DNA from 4 places in the Virgibacillus salexigens genome. Region 3 is predicted to be linked to each of the others. Evidence: riboswitches for the same ligand, from Rfam matches in the RefSeq annotation. Region 3 holds a riboswitch; each other region holds the start of a gene.

The links. A riboswitch is a leader RNA that binds a small molecule or an ion and turns the genes downstream of it on or off. The one in region 3 is predicted to bind thiamine pyrophosphate.
Region 1: it holds a riboswitch for thiamine pyrophosphate, as region 3 does, so the genes downstream of both, thiT (energy-coupled thiamine transporter ThiT) here and BN990_RS02965 (lipoate--protein ligase family protein) in region 3, are expected to answer to the same signal.
Region 2: it holds a riboswitch for thiamine pyrophosphate, as region 3 does, so the genes downstream of both, BN990_RS18795 (3-oxoacyl-ACP reductase) here and BN990_RS02965 (lipoate--protein ligase family protein) in region 3, are expected to answer to the same signal.
Region 4: it holds a riboswitch for thiamine pyrophosphate, as region 3 does, so the genes downstream of both, tenA (thiaminase II) here and BN990_RS02965 (lipoate--protein ligase family protein) in region 3, are expected to answer to the same signal.

The regions. Positions count from the first base shown of each region.
Region 1 is NZ_CCDP010000001.1:2,597,065-2,602,771, reverse strand. It holds gene BN990_RS12555 (M3 family oligoendopeptidase) at 1-1,414, shown strand, start outside; TPP riboswitch at 1,485-1,589, shown strand; gene thiT (energy-coupled thiamine transporter ThiT) at 1,719-2,288, shown strand; gene BN990_RS12545 (general stress protein) at 2,348-2,701, opposite strand; gene BN990_RS12540 (membrane protein) at 2,814-4,229, shown strand; gene BN990_RS12535 (carbon starvation CstA family protein) at 4,466-5,707, shown strand, end outside.
Region 2 is NZ_CCDP010000003.1:98,755-104,461, reverse strand. It holds gene BN990_RS18810 (CPBP family intramembrane glutamic endopeptidase) at 1-705, shown strand, start outside; gene BN990_RS18805 (hypothetical protein) at 741-1,241, shown strand; gene BN990_RS18800 (LLM class flavin-dependent oxidoreductase) at 2,051-3,358, opposite strand; gene BN990_RS18795 (3-oxoacyl-ACP reductase) at 3,436-4,188, opposite strand; TPP riboswitch at 4,331-4,431, opposite strand; gene BN990_RS23670 (hypothetical protein) at 4,710-4,868, shown strand; gene BN990_RS23665 (phosphatase PAP2 family protein) at 5,040-5,291, shown strand.
Region 3 is NZ_CCDP010000001.1:616,636-622,342, forward strand. It holds gene BN990_RS02945 (6-phospho-beta-glucosidase) at 1-783, shown strand, start outside; gene BN990_RS02950 (PTS sugar transporter subunit IIC) at 785-2,074, shown strand; gene BN990_RS02955 (PTS lactose/cellobiose transporter subunit IIA) at 2,077-2,415, shown strand; gene BN990_RS02960 (PTS sugar transporter subunit IIB) at 2,412-2,714, shown strand; TPP riboswitch at 2,818-2,928, shown strand; gene BN990_RS02965 (lipoate--protein ligase family protein) at 3,057-3,875, shown strand; gene lipA (lipoyl synthase) at 3,868-4,812, shown strand; gene hprK (HPr(Ser) kinase/phosphatase) at 4,911-5,707, shown strand, end outside.
Region 4 is NZ_CCDP010000002.1:719,831-725,537, forward strand. It holds gene BN990_RS23530 (spore coat protein) at 1-291, shown strand, start outside; TPP riboswitch at 560-670, shown strand; gene thiW (energy coupling factor transporter S component ThiW) at 793-1,290, shown strand; TPP riboswitch at 1,279-1,382, shown strand; gene tenA (thiaminase II) at 1,450-2,139, shown strand; gene thiD (bifunctional hydroxymethylpyrimidine kinase/phosphomethylpyrimidine kinase) at 2,106-2,939, shown strand; gene thiM (hydroxyethylthiazole kinase) at 2,939-3,709, shown strand; gene thiE (thiamine phosphate synthase) at 3,753-4,334, shown strand; gene BN990_RS16495 (MerR family transcriptional regulator) at 4,637-5,374, opposite strand; gene BN990_RS16500 (hypothetical protein) at 5,558-5,707, opposite strand, start outside.

The DNA.
Region 1 (5,707 bases), 2.0 Mb from region 3:
ATGGCAGAACGCACGCAACCAGGATGATTTAAATGACTTGGAATTTGTACTAAATGAATTTAGAGAACAAGCAAAGGGATTACTCCCGATAGAACAGGAAGCATTAATAAATGATCTAGCAGTTGATGGCTATCATGCTTGGGATCAAATGTATCAAGCTATTGTTGGTAAGATGGAAGTTCGGCTTAAGGAAGAGGAGACTACGAAATCTTACTCTATTGGACAGGCTTCCAATAAATTAGCTAATCCAAATCGTGACTTTCGAAAGCATGTATTTAATCAATTGAATAGGGCGTGGAAGACTAATGAACATTTATTTAGTCAGACGCTCAATCATTTAGCTGGTTTCCGGTTACAGAAATACACACATCGAAACTGGGATGATGTACTTAGGGAACCACTTGAACTAAATCGTATGAAGAAAAAAACACTTGATGCGATGTGGACCGCTATTAATAACAATAAGCACCATTTTGTTACATATTTAAATAAAAAGGCAGAACGTTTAGATTTAAAAAAATTAAGCATCTATGATATTAATGCTCCAATTAATAGAGAAGTAAAAACATTTAGTTATCAAGAAGGAGCAGACTTTATTATTAAACATTTCCATCGTTTCAGCCCGAAGATGGCCGCCTTTGCCCGCATGGCTTTTGATAACCGTTGGATTGAAGCGGAAGACCGGCCTGATAAGCGGCCAGGTGGGTTTTGCACCAGTTTTCCAGAGAGCGGTCAGACAAGAATATTCATGACTTATTCTGGTACGTCTTCGAATATTGCAACACTCGCCCATGAGCTTGGACATGCGTATCATCAACATGTGATGAACGATGTGAATGGACTAAACCAACGTTACGCAATGAATGTTGCCGAAACAGCATCAACATTTGCTGAAATGATTGTTGCAGATGCTTCGGTGACGTATGCGCAGTCAACGGATGAGAAAAAGGGCTTGTTAGAAGATAAAATCCAGCGCAGTATTGCGTTTTTTATGAATATTCATGCGCGATTTTTGTTCGAAAAGCGTTTCTATGAAGAGAGAAAGCAAGGTATGGTTTCTGTTAACAGGTTGAATAAACTGATGGTGGACGCTCAAAAGGAAGCCTACTGTGATGTACTAGAAGAATATGATGAGAACTTCTGGGCTTCTAAACTGCACTTCCATATGACAGGTGTCCCGTTTTATAATTTCCCTTACACATTTGGATATTTATTCAGCCTTGGAATTTATGCAATAGCACAGAAAAGTGATGATTTTGAGGATGAATATATCAAACTTTTACGTGATACAGGCAGGATGGAAGTCGAAGATCTCGCTTATAAACATTTACAAGTTGATCTAACTGCTACCGCTTTTTGGGAAGATGCGATTCAGCTTTGTATTAATGATGTATACGAATATCTCTCGATTTAATTTTAGTTGTAATCGATGGATAAGTCAGGTACAATACTCCTAGAAACAATAACAGAAAAAGCAAAATGTAAAAGTCTGCAGGGGGAGCCGATCGGCTGAGAGTGAACATATACATTGTTCTTACCCTTCGAACCTGTTAGTTAGTACTAGCGTAGGGATGGTGGCTTTTTTGATGGAATAAAAGCAATGTGAGCGGAATCCCCATCAGGAAGTCTTCCCCTTGGCATTGCTTTTTTGTTGTTATATATACCTTGTTGACATTGGCCAACAAGAAAATAACCGCTTTAAAAAGGGGAGAAAAGAAATGAAACGTACATTATTTTTAGTAGAGGTAGCAATTTTTGCAGCTTTTGCATTGTTGTTAGACCTAATACCATTTTTATCATTTAAAATTTGGGCTCAGGGTGGGTCTATCTCATTTGCGATGATTCCTATTTTTATCGTTGCTTTTCGCTGGGGATTAAAAGGCGGCTTGCTAGCAGGGTTTTTATGGGGAGTGCTTCAGGTTGCTGTAGGAACAGGGTATATACTGCATCCGTTACAAGGATTTATTGATTATGCCATTGCCTTTACAGTATTAGGGTTTGCAGGTGTATTTTCAGGAAAAATAAAACAAACTGTACAAGAAGGAAATAGCAAACAGTATCTTTTGTATATCTCGCTAGGTGTGTTTATAGGATCTGCTTTGCGCTTTATCGCTCATTTTATTGCAGGTGTTGTCTTTTTTGAATCAGCTGTCCAAGGGATGAATGTATGGATATACTCCTTCTTATATAATGGTTCGTATATTCTACCTAGTTTTGTTTTAAGTGCTATACTTGTTTTCTTTTTATTTCATAAGCAACCTAGAACGCTACTTCGATTGACAACTTAGTATAAACGACCTGCTCACATAATAATGAGCAAGAAAAAATAGACAACCAATGGGGTTGTCTATTTTTGTAGATAGCTATCTACATTTTCATTATTTGTAACAATTAATAGAACCTTACCTTCATCCATATCCTCTTCATAATTTTCGGCTTCAGCCTGTGAGAAACCTATTTCAGTTAATTTTGTTCGAAGCTCGTCCCCTTTTTTGCTAAAGAAATTACCGACAGCATGGCCAATATCCATTTCTTTGATGCCGATCGTATTTGCATCTGCGCTCCCAGCTAAACGATTGGTACGATCATCATCATGAGATAGAACATATACATCATCTTTATGAATTCCTTTGTCTTTTAGTACTTGAATATCGGCCTTTAATTTTTCATCATTTGTATATTCTTTAATAAATGGTTTCATATTAAAAAACCTCCTTTTTGTCTTCAATATTATGTATTCCCATTATGATAAGAACTAAACATGTACGCTTTGCATAGGCTATAGCACATTCAACAGAGAGGAAGCGATAGATGTGGAGCTTTCGATTTCCCATATATTATATGGTCTATTTACGCTTGCTATTATTATCACTATGATTCTGCGAAAAGGTATTGTATTACCAACGTTACTCGGTACGTTCATTATCGCCTGGGTTTATAAAGGAAGTATTATAGATGGTTTTACAGCTATTTTCAAAGCGAATCTAGTGGCGGCCCAAGAATTGTTTAGTATCTTTTTAATTATTACTTTCATGTTGGCACTATTACATTCGTTAAGGGATTTAGGAGCAGATAAACGTATGATCCAACCGATCCAAAAAATGATGATTAATGGGCATGTATCTTTTTTTGTCCTTGTTGGGATTACTTATTTAATTTCTTTGTTTTTTTGGCCAACACCAGCGGTTCCATTAATTTGTGCTTTACTTGTTCCTGCGGCTATCCAATCCGGTCTCCCTGCGATAACTGCGGCAGTCGCTATAGCTATTGCGGGCCAAGGCATGGCTCTATCCTCTGATTATATCGTTCAGGTAGCTCCTAATCTCTCTGCTACTTCGGCCGGTGTGGATACGGCACAAGTTGCAGATAAGTCTTTAATCCTTTCCCTTATAACGGGTTTTATTGCTTTAGGCATTGCTTATGTAATGTATCGTAAAATGATTCGAAAAAAAGGGGATCCTCGCAATCAACAAGAACTTGAAAACATGCAATTAACACAGGATTCCTCCCAACGAGATTACAGGCTACAGTTTTGGAGTAGACTTTTTGCAATATTAGTTCCTTTAGCGTTAGCAAGTGTCGTAATCTACATGGTATATGAAAAATTGCTATCTGGCAGAATGACTGGTTTGGAAGGTGGAGATGGTGCTGCTTTTGTAGGTGGGGTAGCCGTTATCCTTCTTTTGTTATCAACGATCGCTTTTCGTAAACAATATGCACTAGATTACATTACTACACACATTACGGATGGTTTTGTATTTGCTTTTAAAGCAATGGGCCCAGTAATTCCTATTGCAGGATTTTTCTTTTTAGGAAGTTCCGATTTTTCTGCTGACATTATAGGAGTTAAGGAAAATCCGCCAGCATTTTTATTTGACCTTGTTCAATCAACACAATCGATATTACCGCAAAGTGCCTTATTAGCAGCACTAAGTATTTTAATTATAGGTATTATTACTGGATTAGATGGTTCTGGTTTTTCGGGGTTGCCTTTAACAGGGGCATTAGCTGCTTCCTTACAAAACAGTTCCATTGATGTTACAACGCTTGCTGCTATAGGCCAAATGGGTTCTATCTGGACTGGAGGGGGAACATTGGTGGCATGGTCCTCTTTAATTGCAATTGCAGGTTTTTGTGGCGTGTCCGTGATGGAACTTGTTCGTAAGAATTTTATACCAGTGATGGTTGGGTTAATAGTGGCTACCATTGTCGCGGTATTTATTTTATAAAGTTCAGTCGTATCCGTTTTGAGTGTTCCTTTTAATGAGTGTAAAGCGCTGTTTCCTTTCTGAATAAAGTATGAAAAAGGAATTACCTCCATTTTTCATAGAGATAATCCCTTTTTCATGGTTCTGAATTTGTGATTTATTACTAAAAAAGTACTAAAATGAAGCGTTTACACATAGCGTTAAACAAGGACGTCCATATTTTGGACTGGTTTAATTCTATTTGGGGGAGGGATACTATGCCCGGAATTTTGGTTGCCTTCATAGGGATGTTGGTTTTCGCTTTAGGTTATCGTTATTATTCTCGTTTTGTAGCAGAAAAAATTTTTCGATTAGACCCTAATTACGTTACACCAGCGCACCGTTATAAGGATGGAATTGATTTTGTTCCTACAAATAAATTCGTGTTATGGGGGCATCATTTTACTTCAGTTGCAGGGGCTGCACCGATTCTTGGACCAGCTATTGCGGTTTATTGGGGGTGGTTGCCAGCATTTTTATGGGTGATTTTGGGAACCGTATTTGCTGCAGGAGTTCATGATTTCGGTACGCTTGTTTTATCTGTTCGAAACAAAGGTCAGTCAGTTGGTACATTAGCGCACCGATTAGTCGGTCAACGAGCAAAGATTTTGTTTTTATTTATTATTTTAATTCTTGTGCTCATGGTAAATGCAGTATTTGCATGGGTCATTTCCAATTTGTTTATTTCTTATCCAGCCAGTGTGTTACCAGTGTTCATTCAAATACCACTTGCTATTTGGATAGGATATGCAGTTTACAAACGAAATAAGAAAATGCTTCTACCTTCTATATTAGCATTAGCTATCATGTACTTAACTGCAGTAGTAGCTAGCAAAGTCGATTTCTTACAAATCGATCTTGTGCAGTATATGGGTGGAGAAGGTGGAAGTGGATTATTTGGACTAGGAGCAGTATCGACTGCATTTTTAATTTGGATCGTCATTTTAATGGTCTATGTGTATATTGCATCTACATTGCCGGTTTGGAAATTGTTACAGCCAAGGGATTTTATTAATTCGCATCAGCTTGTAGTTGGTCTGGGAATCCTGTATTTAGGCCTGTTATTCACTAACCCTGAAATGACAGCACCGATAACAAATGAAAATCCGGATACTCCTTGGTTACCATTATTATTTATCACTATTGCTTGTGGAGCTATTTCCGGTTTTCATGGCCTTGTATCCTCAGGAACGTCATCTAAACAACTAAATAAAGAAACGGATGCTAGGTTTGTAGGATATGCTGGTGCGGTTGGGGAAGGGGTTCTTGCATTAGTATCCATTATTGCGGTTGCTACGTTCTTTACTAGTACGGATGAGTTTATGGCAACTTATGCTAGTTTTTCTGATGCGAATGCGGTTGGCCTTGGAACATTTGTAGAAGGAGCTGCAGGTCTAGCTGGCGGATTAGCCATCCCACCAGATATAGCAGTTACGATCGTATCTATTATTGTAGTTAGT
Region 2 (5,707 bases), on a different contig from region 3:
ACACTTGTTTTACTTTTTGTACTTAAAAGAATAAGTCCAAACATATTCACAAATATTGGGGTAAAGGGTGTAAATTCATTATCTAAGTTGATCGTCGGAATTGCATTGCCTTTTACTTTACTCTTATCAGGAATTTTAACAGCTTATTTATTTGGTGGCATAGAAAACGTCAGTTTGAACCTGACAGCAAGTGTGATCATTTCTATTTTAATCAATTCCGTGACAGCATTTATGTATGAGGCATTTCCAGAAGAAATCTTTATCCGTGGACTAATATTCGAAGAGTTGCATAAGAAGTATCGCTTTATCACCTCATTGGTTTTGCAATCATTCATCTTCATCTGTGTGCCGATTACGGTGATGTCATTGGAGTCCATATTCTTTAGTGAACCATTTGCGCTAACTATAGATTACTTTATATTGCTCTTCACTTTTGGGATTGCTTTACAGCTATATAAAAAATATACAGGAACAATATGGATGAGCATTATCTTCCATATTGTTTACCTTGAAGTAGCTAGATATATTTCCATGGGCGGTGTGTATGAACCAGATGTCGCTATTCTAAAGTTTGATGAGATGTTTGGAGGATTCATGACACTATACTTGTCGTTTCTATTTATCGTAGTATTTAGTATTGTGGCGTTGTCCGTATTGTTAATCATTGACAAAAGAAAAAATAAGTCTGAAAATAAGGAACGATAAAATTGAAACAATACCAATTCAATGATGTTTTATACATGAAAAAAGAAAAGGCTATTGCATTGGAAAATGAAGAAAAAGAGATTATTGGGGTAATTGAAAAAGCAGATATTTCCGGATGTGAAAAAGGACATGTATTTTCATTTACCAATACAAATGGTCTCACAGTCAGAATGGGGATAAAAAAACGCGGTATCAGAAATTTTCTTTTTGCCACATATGTCATAAAAACAGAGAAGGAGACCTACCTTTTTAAAGATAAACCAGGTAATAGCCTCCTTTATTTTTGTGTCAAGGGCGATATCAGCGGTCAAGATATACAAATTGAAGAAAATTGGAGCAAAGAGATTGAAGTGAAACTAGACAAAATACATATCGCTACCCTAAAAACAAGCGACCTCACATTTAGAACAACCATACTCTTTAAAGATAATATTCTTGAATCAACTATCCACTTTGCTGTAACAGTATTGATGTACTTTATGTACAAGATTTATAAAAATGAATCTGAATTTATTGAAAGCATCTTATTTGATTAAAATTGAAACGAGTATAACTCAGTCTTGAAATCGAGACTTCTGAAGCGTTCGTATTAAGCGAGTAGTGAGTCCTTCTAATTAGGTCCAGATTTTTGAAAATCAAGGTATATACTATAACAATAGTAATGTATTTGCCACTCTTATGAAGTTGAAAGTTGAAATTAAAAAATAAAACTCGAACAGTTATTACATTTGTATATAGTTTGCTTATTTTTGCTATTGGTATGTTTCGAATTCTTACTGTATCACTATCTTCAACACCTTTGTTTGTAGCGTATATTTTCGTAATTGTAGGTTTTATCGTATTTATTGTAAACGAGATAATACTAAGAAAGTTGCTATCTAGCCAAAGCATTGGGATACTTAAAGAGTACAGACGAGAACACAACAGAAGTGAAAAAGTTAATGCTAAGACAAAGAGGAACAGGACGCCAGTTAAAAGGCGTTCTTTTTTAATCGCAATTAGTTTTTGAGCGAGAATATGTTTCACATTATGAAATTATTTCCATAAATTAATTTACTATTTTCTTAATAGGATTATACTACTAACTTGATTATTTTACTAGATAAAAAGGCACCTGTTTTTACCAACAAATGCCTTTTTGTAACAAAAAACTAGATCAATTCGTATGAACAGGCTTATTGCCATGAGGACATTGATACGACTATGAAAGTTTATACGTATCTTACCGATAAAATGAAAAAGGATGCTTCCGAAAAAATATCAGAATCTTTACGGAAATCCTCGAAAAAAATATTATTGTGACATCTTACCTCTTCAACTAGTACAGTCATTTTATAATAATTTATTATGTTAATCCTAAATGTTCACGGAAGGTGTGACCTTCATATTTCCTTCTAAAAATACCCCTTCTTTGCATTTCAGGAACAATTAGTTCAACAAAATCTTCTAAACTACCGGGTAATGTAGGAGGCATAAGATTAAATCCGTCAGCCACACCAGCTTCAAACCAGACTTCCATCTGATCCACAATTTCTTCGGGTGTGCCTATCAGCGTGTGATGTCCACCGCCTGCATTAAGATATCCTAATAATTCTCTTACTGTAGGTTGTGTATCATTAATAATTTCTAGTATTGTTTCATAACGTCCAACTGGACCAGTGAATTCTTCTACTGGGGGTAATTGAGGTACTTCTTTATCAATCTCCCAATTCATGCAGTCTTGCTGAATAAAGAAACTCAACCGCTTTAGGGCTGTTTCAAGAGGTAATTGCTCATCTAATGCTGCTTTTTTGGCTAAAGCTTCTTCATGAGTATGACCTACATAGGTTACTAAGCCAGGAAATATTTTAATATGTCTATTACTGTCTTGGCTTTGTTTAACTTGTTCGACTAATTTGTCGCGAAATTTTTCTGCTTGCTTTAAGTTCCACGACACTGAATAGACTGCATCGGCATATTTTGCGGCTAATGCAATGCCTTGTTTAGATGCCCCAGCTTGCATTGATACTGGTTTGCCTTGCGGACTTTTTGGCGTAGTGGATGGACCATACACTTTAAAATAGGTACCATCGTGATTAAAAGGCTGAATATTTGAAGGATTTATCAATTTTCTTTTTTCTCGATGATGAAGAAACTCACCGCTGTCCCATGAAAGAAATAACTTATTCATTAAAGCAGCAAATTCATCTGCCTTTTCATAGCGTTTGTCATGGGAAGGTAGTTCTTCCATACTGTGATTTAACGCCTCTAAATCAGTCATGGACGTAACGAGATTCCAACCAACACGTCCTTTTGTAATATGATCTAAACTTAATAATTGTCGTGAAGCTGTGAAAGGATTAGAAAAAGTACTTGAAATTGTTGAAACTAATCCCACATGATTTGTCACTTGAGAAATAGCGGTTAAATTGACTACTGGATCAAACCAAAATGCTGGCATATCACTAGAATCTTTACCTTGAAATGATTGATTATCAGCAAAGAATACTGCATCAAAATAACCTTTTTCCGCTAACTGTGCTAATGTTTGATAATAAGAAATGTCTCCAATACGTTCAACGCTTGAGTCAGGCATTAGCCAAGCAGCTTGATGGTGTCCACAACCATACAGCAAAACACCTAAGTGTAGTTGTTTTTCTTTCGTTTCTGTCATTTTTTACACCTCAAGATAATTATTAATTGTCTTGTATACTTCTTTTTTTGAAAGATTATCTATGGTAATTTAAGCTATTAGTTCATTGTCAAACCGCCATCTACTGTGAAATTTTGACCTGTAATACCGTTCGCTTTTTCCGATGATAAATAGGCGACCATATCGGCTACATCTTGAGGTGTGGTCACCTTCTTCAATGGCGTTGTTTGAGCAATTAAATCGAATACTTCTGGTGTTGTAACACCACTGGCGTTAGTCGTTTTTAATAATCCACCTGAAACTACATTCGCTTTTATACCATATAATCCTAATTCAGAAGCGATATTACGTGTGAAACCTATTAATCCAGCTTTAGCTGTTGTATATTCATGGTAGGGTACAACAGGATTTTGATATAAATTAGTACCTATACCTATAATACTTCCATTTTGTCGTTCAATAAATTGAGGTATGACACTTTGAACTACATTAAATGCTGCTTTTAAAGTACCATCTAGTTGTTTTTGATAATCATCCCAAGTGAGTTCTGTGAAGGGTTTCTGTTTGTTTGGATCAAATTTAAAGTCTACTAATGCATTGTTGACTACAACATCGATTTGACCAAAATATTCCGTTGCTTTTTTTATCAATTTATCTACTTCTTCACGATTTGTTACATCAGCCCGAATTGCAATAGCATTCTCCTTTCCAATCTTAGAAACGAGCTTCTCAGCAGCATCTTTGCTTTGATAGTAATTGATAACCACTTGAAATCCCTGTTGTGCTAATGTCTTTGCAATAGTTGCCCCTAAACCTCTACTACTACCTGTTACTAACACTGTTCTAGTCATCATAACAACCCCTATATTTTTAATTTTGATGAAATTTATAATAAATTATAATAGAACAAAAAATACGCACCCTTCCATCAGGAAAGTTGCGTAAAACAATTAACTACATATTAAAATAAGGCACAATTCGCTCTTTAAGTATGTATTAGAGTTTACACTTTCCTACGCTAGTTTCAGCTAGTTCAGGTTCAAAGGGTTTGAGGTAATACTCATCTCAGTTAAATAACACCCCTAGTGCATATAATTAATTTATATTAAATGTTATAGTTTTAAAAAATTTATGTCAAGGATATATGGTTAGTTAAAGTATTTCTATAACTTTGTTATTCTAAAATGGTGAATCTGTACATATAACATAAATTTCTCCTCCAAACCCCCCTCCTCCAACGGAGAGGACTTTTTATTATAATATAGTATATAATTGCCTTACAAAAGTGAAAGCGAAATATAAAAAATTCCAATTTATTACATTATATAGTACATATATACTTTTCTTCAGTTAAGATAAGGAGGAAAAGTATTTGAGTATAAGTGAAATGAATATTGACTTGTTTAGAATGGTGAATAATCTAGGTAAGGATCTCACGTATCTTAATCCTACTATAGTGTTCGTTGCTGAATATATGGTATTTTTATTAGCCCTAGGTCATAGCTTTTTGGTTTACAAGAAGCAAAAATAATCGAATGATGATTATTTGCGGTTACTTATTAGCCGAAATAATCGGAAAAATTTCCGGAATAATATATTCAAATGATCCACCTTTTGAGGAATTATCTCATGTGAATCATCTAATAGATCACGAAATAGATAATTCTTTTCCAAGTGACCACACTATATTATTCTTTTCATTTTGTATAACTTTCTTCTTAAAAAGAGATCGAGAATATTTTGGATTATAATAGCGATATTCGTAGGACTTTCACGTATTTGGGCTGGTGTTCATTATCCAGCTGATGTCATTGTTGGAGCAGCTATAAGTATTTTAGTCGCAGACTTTGTTTACAAAGTGGTACCTAAGCTAAATGATGTGCGTAAGCTAATAGCTATTTATGAAAAAGGTGAACAAACAGTCCTGAATAAAACTAGATCAAAAGAAAATTGATTTTGATATTGAAACTACAAAACAAATTCATACTACAGTTGCAGTTCGAAAAAAGATTCAGTAATGTTTGGAAACCTTATTAAAAATACCCTCAAAATAAGGTCAAAAAAGGTCATGTGACAAACTCATGACCTATAAAACCCTTATTTTTTAAGGAGTCCTGGGTGATTATGGCATCATGCCACCCATCTTTGAGGGGGTATTTTATCAAATATATGATAGCAAAAATGGCATTTATTAATATAAAAAATGTTTTCTTACCTAAATTAAATTTTTTATTATCCTTTATTTCAATTCCGTATATTATGTTTCTCAAGGTGCTTTTCTAGCGCACGTTGATTGAATAGTCTTCTTCTATTAGCTAGTATTGTTTATGTAAACACATCATTTAGAAGTAATTCTTAAAAAGTACCCAT
Region 3 (5,707 bases):
TCGACTGCAGAAATTTTAAATGTAAAGCCAGATGAAGTGAGTATTGAATTTATTGGCATGAATCATTTTGTATTTGGTAGTAAGGTCCTTGTTAATGGAGAAGATCGAACGAATGAAGTATTAGAAAAAGTGACCCACGACCTTGACTATTCACCAGCAAATATTGTTAATTTAGGCTGGACCAAGACGTTTATAGAAGCTACGGGTCTACTTCCGAATCCATATCATCAATATTATTTTCAAACGGCGGATGTTCTAAAAAAAGACTTGAAAGCGTTTAAAGAAAATGGCACACGAGCCGAGGTAGTTCAGGATTTGGAAGGATCTCTTTTTGAGATTTATAAAAACCCGTCGTTATATGAGAAGCCAAAGGAACTTGAAGAACGTGGTGGAGCTTTTTATAGCGATGTAGCATGTAGTTTAATGGACTCCATTTATAATAATAAACAGGATATTCAGACGGTAAACACATGGAACCATGGAGCAATACCCGATTTGCCAGAAGATGCTGTTATTGAAGTTAATTGCATTATTACTAAAAATGGACCAAAACCAATTGCTGTTGGGCATTTACCACTTTCGGTTAAAGGTCATATTTATCAAATGAAGGCCTTTGAGGAACTAGTTATTCAAGCAAGTATCACTGGGAACTACAACGATGCATACACAGCAATGGTGATGAATCCATTACTTGCTGATGAAAAGAGAAGCAAGGATGTGCTGGATGAGTTATTGGAAGCACATCAAGCATATTTGCCACAATTTAATTCAAGGGGGATTTAAGATGAACAGTAAATTTATGCAAAAGTTCATTGAAATTGCTGGACGTATTGGATCACAGCGACATCTAGTAGCTGTCCGAGACGGGTTCGTTGCGATCATGCCATTAATTATCGTTGGGTCACTTGCTATTTTAATTAATAATTTTCCGCCATTTGGCAACTTTAATTTTGTTGAATGGATGAATGGAATCTTTGGTGATGGCAATTGGCAAACAGTCGGGGGGAGTATTTGGAACGGTACTTTTGCTATATTAGGTCTTTTAGTATCCTTTTCTATAGCTTATAATTTAGCTAAGTCTTATGACGTAGATGGGCTATCTGCTGGTCTCATATCAGCTGCCGGTTTTATTATGCTAGTCCCTTGGACAGAGGATGGCGCTGGTTTAACCGCAGCATGGTTAGGTACGCAAGGACTATTTGTTGGAATTATTATAGCGCTTCTTGTCACAGAACTTTTCAGAATATTGATAAATTCGAATTTGACTATTAAAATGCCAGAAGGTGTTCCAGACGGGGTTACACGCTCCTTCAAAGCATTAGTACCTGCGGTGATCATTTTAATTATTCTAGGTTTTTTCCAGGCATTAATGAATGTGTTCGCAGAGCAAAGTATTTTTGAAGTTATCTTTAATGCAATTCAAGAACCGTTACAAGGTTTGGGGAATACTTTGCCCGCAGCAATGGTTGTATCCTTTCTTAATCACTTATTATGGTTCTTTGGTTTACATGGGACGAATATTATTGGATCAGTAATTGAACCGGTCTACTTGCCACTGATTGAACAAAATCTCGATTTATTTAAGAGCGGTATGTCAGCATTTGACGTACCTAATATTGTAACAAAACCATTCTTAGATTCATTTGTTTTTATGGGTGGATCAGGAACGACCATTGCATTGTTAATTGCAGTCTTTATTGTAATACGTAGAGAGAGAAACCATCCATATCGACAAGTTGCAAAGTTATCAGCGCCAGCAGGGCTATTTAACATTAATGAACCGGTTATTTTTGGACTACCAATTGTATTAAACCCTGTGATGTTAATTCCATTTATATTGATTCCTGTAACATTGACGATTACATCCTATATTGCATTAGCTACTGGTATAGTGCCAAGAACAGTGGCAATTCTTCCATGGACAACACCGCCAATTTTAAGTGGTTATCTAGTAACAGGCGGTAGCTGGCGTGGAATTGGGCTTCAAGTATTTAATTTAGTGCTGGCTGTTATCATGTATATTCCATTCATTTTAGCAGGTGCAAGAACCTTAAAGAGAAATAAGGGGGAATAACCATGACTACAAAAGAAGATGTACAGATGCTATCCTTTTCGATTATACTTCATGCTGGAAATGCAAGGTCATCTGCAATGGAAGCTATTTCTTTAGCAAAATCTTATCAATTTGCTGAAGCACGACAAAAAATAGCAGAGGCGGATGAAGAATTTACAGAAGCTCATCATATTCAAACGAAATTTTTACAGGAAGAAGCAGAAGGGAACCAAACAGAGGTTTCCGTCATTCTAATACATGCACAGGACCATCTAATGACCGCCATGACAGTAAAAGATTTAGCTAGTGAAATGATTGATATGTATGAAAAGATGCAAATCCTAGAGGAGGGAAACAAATGAAGATTATTTTAGTTTGTTCTGCGGGGATGTCGACTTCCATGCTTGTAAAAAAAATGAAACAATCAGCTGACGATAGAAATATAATGGCCGAGATTAATGCGGTAGCAGAATCACAATTAAAGAACGAGCTGGATGATCTTGATGTTGTATTAATTGGTCCACAAGTCCGTTATTTAGAAAAGAAGATTAGAGAGCAGTTGGAACCAAAAGGAATCGCTGTTGATGTAATTGATCAAATAGCTTATGGCATGATCCAAGGAGATAAGGTTTTAGATCAAGCCATCGCTTTAAAGAAATAGAAGAATAATAGAAATGAAGTTGTACGAAAAAAATTGCGCCTTTACAATTTATGGCAAGCTTGTTAAGCTGATTTTGTTGGTAAATTAAAACTAAATGGAATCTTTTCAACACTAGGGGAGCTATGTAAAGTAGCTGAGAAGAGCGTAGGAATCGTTTTGACCCTTCGTACCCGAACAGGATAATGCCTGCGTGGGAAAGTGTGGTCAATAGGGATACTTTATTGACTGCATTCACGACGAATGCAGTCTTTTTTATGAGGAAGTATCATGGTTTTCTTTCATACATGTGCACCTCCGGTTAGGCCTTTGTTGAAAAGATTCTTCTTATGGGAGGCGATTTTCGTGCAAGAAAAATGGGGATTTTTAGAAAATGTACCTCATGATGCTGCCATTAACATGGCATTAGATGAGGCATTACTTAATTGGCATCATGAAGGAAAAATACCGCCTACATTACGTTTTTATCAATGGATAGCCCCCACGCTTTCAATTGGTCATTTTCAAAAAGTAGACGGAAAAATCGATGTAGAAGGTATTCAAAACCATCAATGTCAATTTGTGCGGAGAATGACTGGGGGCAGTGCAGTTCTGCATGATGATGAACTAACGTATAGTATTGTAATATCTGAACAACATCCGGCAATTGCTTCATCGATTCGTCAAGCGTACTATGATTTGTCAAAAGGCATACTACGAGGCTATCAAAATTTAAACATTCCAGTTGATTATGCCGAATCGTTTTCAAAAGAACGGAGTAGTATTTGTTTTGAGAGACCCGCATTCTATGAAATGGTTGCAGATGGCAAAAAGATATCTGGTAATGCACAGACAAGAAAAAAAGGAGTATTGCTCCAACATGGTTCGATTCCGATATCGATGAATGTAGATATGTTATTCGATCTTTTTTTATTTCCTTCTGAACGTGTCAAGGAGAGAAAAAAACAGGCATTTTGGAAAAAAGCTACGACGATTAATCAGGTAACGCAAAGGAAACATTCCTATGAAACGGTTAAAACAGCTTTTTTAGAAGGATTCGGAGAGGGATTGAATATTGAACTTGAACCTTTTACATTAACAAAAAGCCAATGGAATGAAGTATACGATCTAGCAGAACGAAAATATACAGATAATACAATCAAAGGAGTTGTATCCCATGCCTAAAGATCAAACATATATACGAAAGCCGGAGTGGTTAAAAACAAAAATAAACACGAATAAATCCTACAGAGGATTAAAGAAATTAATGCGCGAAAATCGCCTGAATACAGTGTGTGAAGAAGCACGCTGCCCAAATATACATGAGTGTTGGAGTGAACGTAAAACTGCGACGTTTATGATCTTAGGAGATACATGTACAAGAGGATGCCGCTTTTGTGCTGTAAAAACTGGATTACCAAATGAATTAGATTGGGGAGAGCCAGAAAGGGTGGCTAATTCGGTTACCGTTATGGGGCTACGGCATGTTGTAGTTACAGCAGTGGCACGTGATGATTTAAATGATGGGGGAGCGGCTGTATTTGCTGAGACGGTACGAGCAATTCGAAGAAAAAACCCAGGATGTACGATTGAAATTCTACCATCAGATATGAAAGGGGACTACGAGAGTCTATATACATTGATGGATAGTGCACCAGATATTTTTAATCATAATATTGAAACGGTACGCAGGCTAACAAAACGTGTAAGAGCTAGAGCGATGTATGATCGGTCTCTTCAATTATTGGAACGCGTGAAGGAAATCGCTCCTAAAACACCGACCAAATCTAGTATTATGGTTGGTTTGGGTGAGGAGAAAGCGGAAATCATTCAAGCAATGGATGATCTTTTAGCGCATAAAGTCGATATTATGACAATTGGTCAGTATTTACAACCAACAAAAAAACATTTGAATGTTGAGCGTTATTACCATCCAGATGAGTTTGCCGAGTTAAAACAAATTGCACTTGAGAAAGGATTTTCACATTGTGAAGCTGGACCATTGGTTCGATCTTCTTATCATGCAGATGAACAAGTAACCCAAGCCTCGGCGCAACGTCGAATTAACTATATGAAAGGCTATGAAAAACAGGAAAAAAAAGAAGTAGATTTTACTTTCTAACATTTCCAATCCGTTATGAAACCTCCATTTCTTGTTTTTCGTATAGAAACATAATATAGTTAAAAGCTATAGTTGTAATAGAAATGGAGCGTATACAGATGAAGTCAATAACAATTAAACAACTAGCTGGTAGATTCAATCTGGAAATATTGGCTGGAGAGGATCAACTTGATCGATCCATTACCAAGGCGAGAACGCATCGCCCTGGGTTAGAATTTATCGGCTACTTTGACTTTTTTCCGATGGAACATGTCCAAGTGCTCGGACGAAAAGAAATTACGTATTTACATCAGCTGACACATGAGGAGCGACGATTACGAATTGGTAATATTGTAAATTACCACCCTCCTTGCTTTATCGTTACATCAGAGCAAGCTGGGCTGACATATTTAACGCAGTTTTGTAAAGAAGAGGGAATACCTTTATTACGAACGAAAGAGCCTACGTCAACATTTATCGAGAAATATGATGCCTACATGGTGAAGGCGTTAGCGCCAGAAACGGCAGTCCATGCGGTGTGTGTCAATATTTTTGGGTTAGGTATTCTAATTAGAGGAAAGTCAGGAATTGGCAAAAGTGAGATTGCACATGCTTTAATTGGCAGAGGTCATCGATTAGTAGCAGATGATATTGTTGTCTTGAAGAAGCTTGGTCCAGATACATTACTCGGAACACATAATCAAACGAATAAAGAGTTTCTCGCTCTCCGAAGTGTTGGCTTATTAAATGTAGTAAGGGTGTATGGGCAGAAGGCATTTCAAGAAGAAACGAGAATAGCCTTAGATATCAAATTAACCGAATGGGAAAAGGACGCACTGAATAATGAGTTAGAGGTAGAAACTGAATCGAGTGAATATATGGATGTGACAGTTCCTAAAATAGAAATTCAACTGCA
Region 4 (5,707 bases), on a different contig from region 3:
GATGTAAATGTGACATCATCTGACATTCAAGCTGCACTTAATGTACAGGTAGCGCTACAGGTTGCCATTGCTATTGTAATTAGTATCTCTATTGCAGATGGGAACCAAGCAGACGAGGTAACACAAGACCTATTTGCTAAACTAAAATCCAGCCAAGTGAATAAACAGCAAGTATTTATTGAAAACTCTCGTGGCGTAGAAGTATCTACTTCCGATACAGATATCGCGATCAACGTTCAAGTGTTGCTTCAAATCTTGATTGCACTAGTTGTTAGATTAGATATTCTATAATTTTCAACCTACAAAATAACCTATTAAATAATCATAAACGAAAAGGCCATTTTCTTGTGCGAAATGGCCTTTTCATTTACTTAAAAACCTTTAGATATCCGTACGTATATGAGGGTTATAAAGTATAAGTTTAATCAATCGTTTGCTTAAACTAGCTTTTATGGTTCGTAGTTTTATTAATTGCTCATTCGGTTTATGAATGACAAACATGATTTGATTTGTTATGCTAATAATAAAGCTTAGTGAAGTGAAACATAACTAAATATTCATAGACTACTAGGGGTGCCCATGGCGTGGGCTGAGAGGAAGCAGTTGAGCTTCTGACTCTTACAGACCTGATCTGGTTAATACCAGCGGAGGGAAGTAGTAGGCATAGCGTCTTTCTATTTCATAACCGAAGCCAGGTCCCCAAAGGATCTGGCTTTTTCATAGTCGTAAAAACAAACAGAGAACATTTACTAAGCTTAAATCTATAACAAAAAGGAGCTCATTTATGAATCCATGAGAAAAACCTATTTACTAACATACATGGCTGTATTTATAGCGATTGGTACGTTAGGAGCCCAATTTCTTTGGTTTCCTGCTGGAATTGCTAAGGCTTACCCTGTGCAGCATGCTGTAAATGTCATAGCTGCCATTACATTAGGACCTGGCCCAGCTGTAGTGATTGCTTTCACAATCGGTTTATTACGAAACATGATTGGTCTAGGTACACTGTTAGCATTCCCTGGTGCGATGATTGGTGCTTTCCTAGCAGGAATGCTTTATCGTTGGGTAGGTAAAAAAATAGCTGCTGTCTTTGGAGAAATTATCGGCACAGGAATCATCGGTTCTCTCTTTGCTGTCCCTTTCGCCAAACTATTTATGAATAGTGGTACAGGTGCACTATTTTTTATGCCATCCTTCTTGGCAAGCAGTATATCTGGAGCATTTATTGGTTGGATCATCTTATTAAAAGTAAAACAAGAACATATTATTCGTTTACAAGGAAACTACTAGGGGCGCCATGTTGCTGAGATAAGGAACGCTTCCTTTGTCCCTTTGAACCTGATCTGGCTAATACCAGCGCAGGAAAGTAGTGAGGAAATTATCATAACACTCCTCTATTTATCTACTTTAATTCCTCTAGTAGCGTCCCATAATAAAGGAGGCTAAATGATGTGTTTCACAGATCATTTAAGACAAGAAAATAATGATATCTTTGCGCTCATTTTTGAACATCCATTTGTTCAAGGCGTCGGAAATGGAACGATCCCCGATAAAGCCCTTGCTCATTATATTAAAGCGGATTTCGAATATTTGAATGCATTTATGCAAATTTATGGGATAGCCTTAGCAAAGTCTAAAAAGCGAGAAGATATTGCCTATTTCTTTGACCAAATAAACTTTGTATTAAATGATGAAATCCACCCCCACCGAAATTTTTGTGATCATATTGGGGTTAAGTATGAAGATTTACAAGGACACCCTCTTCCACCAACAGCAGACCATTATATAAAACATATGATGTACCATGCCCAAATGGGGACATCCGGTGAAATACTCGGAGCACTACTTCCATGCCCATGGACGTATTTAGAAATAGGGAAAGAATTGATGAAGCAATTCCACCCAACAAGAGATCATCCATTTTATGACTGGATTAGCTTTTATGCAAGTGATGAGGTAGAGAAAACAACAACTGAAATGAGAAGCCGGCTCGATATATTAGCAGCCAATGCATCAAAATCAGAACAAGATCTAATTAGCGAAGCTTTTCGAAAAAGCTGCCAGTTGGAACTTAAATTCTGGGAGATGGCTTACACCTGTGAAGAATGGCCGGGAGAAAAGAAGGTGACCAATCAATGAGTATACCTCCAAGTGTACTAACTATCGCGGGAACGGATCCTAGTGGAGGTGCAGGAATACAGGCAGACCTTAAGACATTTCAAGAATTGAAGGTTTATGGGATGTCTGTCATTACTTCTGTGGTTGCTCAAAACACAACTGGAGTCCAAAACATCCATCACTTACCAACAGGGATGTTACATGATCAATTACAATCTGTATTAACCGATATGCCAGTTCATGCGATAAAAACAGGAATGATTGCTAACCGAGATATGATGGAAGTAATTGCTGATGCAATACCAAAAACAAATGCACCTTACGTAATTGATCCTGTTATGGTAGCAACAAGCGGTGATCCTCTGATTGATGAAGAGGCAAGGGGGGTTCTTAAAGAACAATTATTACCAATAGCAACGTTGGTTACCCCAAATATTCCCGAAGCGGAGTTTATTATAGGAAATTCCATCAATAGCCTAGCGGATATGAAAGAAGCAGCCATATCAATTGTCCATACGTATGGACCAAAAGCAGCTCTTATCAAAGGGGGCCATTTACAGGGGAAAGCAATTGACTTTTTGTATGATGGATCACAACTTCATACATTTGCTGCGGACCGATTTGATACGAAGAACACCCATGGAACTGGTTGTACTTATTCAGCAGCAATTACTGCAAACTTAAGCAATGGGCTTCATTTAATCGAAGCTGTTCAAATGGCAAAGCACTATGTGACCGAAGCAATAAAGCATTCCTTTCCATTAGGAACAGGTAACGGTCCTACCAATCACTGGGCTATAAGAGAAGAAAGGGTGAAATAATGAAGGATTCGATCATTCAAGAGGTTAAAGCAACTACTCCACTAATCCATAACCTCACAAATGAAGTTGTCATGAACTTTTCAGCTAACGGGTTGCTGGCTTTTGGGGGAGCCCCAGTTATGGCAAAAGCAAAGGAAGAAGTTGAAGAGATGGCAGCGGCGGCTGATGGAGTATTGATCAATATTGGAACAACGTCATTAACGGAGCTGGAAGCAATGAAGCTCGCTGGTAAAGCGGCCAATAAGAAAGGGATACCTGTTGTGCTAGACCCAGTCGGAGTTGGGGCTACTTCATTTAGGCAAGACGGAGTTCGTCAATTATTACAGGCTGTTTCATTTACAGCAATTAAGGGAAATGCTGGAGAAATGGCACAACTTGTTGATATCCCATGGGAAACAAAAGGTGTGGAATCTGTTGGTGATGGAAATGTTGAAGAAATTGCAGCTAAAGTAGCCAAATTGTACCAAACAACTGCTATTATTACAGGAAAAACAGACGTCATTTGTAGTAATGAAAAGATGATTCATAATACAACAGGTCATGCCTGGTTAGAAAAAATTACTGGTGCAGGCTGCTTATTAGGCTCCATTCTAACAGCTTGTTTAACAACAAATTACTCCATTGAAGAACAAGCACTTACTGCTGTACAATTCTATGGACTAGCAGCGGAACATGCTGCAGCACAATCATATGTCTACGGTCCAGGAAGCTTCCTGCCAGCATTTATTGATGCACTATCTTTGAAATCAGAGCAATTGGAAAGGAGCTAATCAGGAATTGGAAGTAAGACAAGCATTAAGAAAATATTTTATTATGGGAAGCCAAAACTGTAATGGCGACCCTAAGGAAATCCTTAAACAAGCAGCGAATGCTGGAATAACCGCATTTCAATATCGGGAAAAAGGAAACGGTGCATTACAGGGATTTCAAAGATATTTATTAGGCAAACAATTACGGGATATATGCAAACAATACCAAATTCCTTTCTTCGTTAATGATGATGAAGAATTAGCAGAAATATTAGATGCCGACGGTATACATGTAGGTCAAGATGATAAACCGGCAGCAGAGCTGCGACGCCGTTTTCCAAACAAGTGGATTGGGCTTTCGATATCTAATCAGGCAGAGCTTAACAATAGTCCAATCGATTCCATTGATTACTTGGGGGTTGGACCAATATTCTCTACAACTACAAAAGAGGATGCTAAAGTTGCTGTTGGTACCCAATGGGTAAAAGAAGTTAAACATGCCTATCCCCATATCCCCATCGTCGGAATCGGAGGAATCTCTGTTGATAATGCTGCATCTGTGATGGAGGCTGGAGCAGATGGGGTTTCAATCATCTCAGCTATTACAAATGCGAAATATATAGACCAAGCCGTATCGCAATTATAGAGCCCTCTATAGAAGAAAAGTAACAGCTTTTATGAACAATAAAGAAGCTAGAACATTATGAGAATAAGGACCTCTAAATTCGAATATTCGATAACCGCAATTCGAAATAGGGCATGCTTTCTACGGGGATGACCAGGTTAAATTGGAAAAGCAAAAACCGCTTATCCGAATTGAGCTGATGGATGGATCCCGTTCGAATCATGCCTATTTCTATTGCTATGTTGGATGAATAAAGTTACCCATTATCCAATGTTTTGGAACTGGTTACCCTGTAAAAACCATTCATTGCCTCGCTCTCAACTCTACTTTCGTTTATCTGCGTAAACAGCCATTGCATCACGCATAAATATAGCGAGTCCGTTACCAAATTGGTCAATATTTTTGGTGAATCGTTCATCGTCCACATACATTTGACCAAGCCCTTTAAAAGCATCAAGGGAATAGGTTCCCATCTGGTTCAAGAATTCAAACCATTCACCAATCCGTTTTTGGGCTATTTCAGAAGCAGGATCTTCATGACGAACCACTGCTAATTCACGATAAATAGCATGGAATGTTTCCTCGAATTCCTTTTTCTCCTCATTCGTCATTCGGTTCATTTTCGCATTGGACTCATCCACTGCCTTATCACCCCAACGCTCACGTGCTTCTTGTTCATAAGGATTATGACTGAAGTCAAATCCATCGAACTTTTCTTTATTACTCATAACGATCTCTCCTTGTTTATATTTTATCGTTTTATCAATTGTTCGAATCATTGTATCGACTCGATCCCGTTTATCAAGCAGCATATTTCGTTGCATTTCTAGTGCCTCCGCTTGATTGAAAGAAGGGCTGTCAATGATCTCTTTAATCTTCTTCAGCGGAAAATCAAGTTCTTTAAAAAATAGAATTTGTTGCAAGCGTTCTAGATCCATCTCAGAATAAATACGATACCCTGATTCGGTTGTCTGTTCAGGAGTCAAAAGCCCAATGTCATCATAATGATGAAGTGTGCGCACACTAATTCCAACCAAATCAGCTACTTCCTTAACTTTCATGGCTGTTAACCTCCCTACAATCTATACTATAGAGTATCACGTAGCGTGAGGGTCAATAGCAAGTTTCAAAATAATTTTCATCAGATTGAAACCATCATTGTAAATGATCCATTTCCTATACGTACAAACCTGCCGATGAGTATAAAAAAACACCATCCATCTAATGGACAGTGCCAACATTGATTAAATCGCCTTCCTTGACGGAAGTTCTATTTCATTTTCTTTCTCTTCAAAACGATATGGATAATTTTTAAGCTCTCCTTTAAAAATACAAGTAAGATTATTCATATCTCGAAGATCTTGAGGCGTACAAAGATTAGCCGATTTATTTAA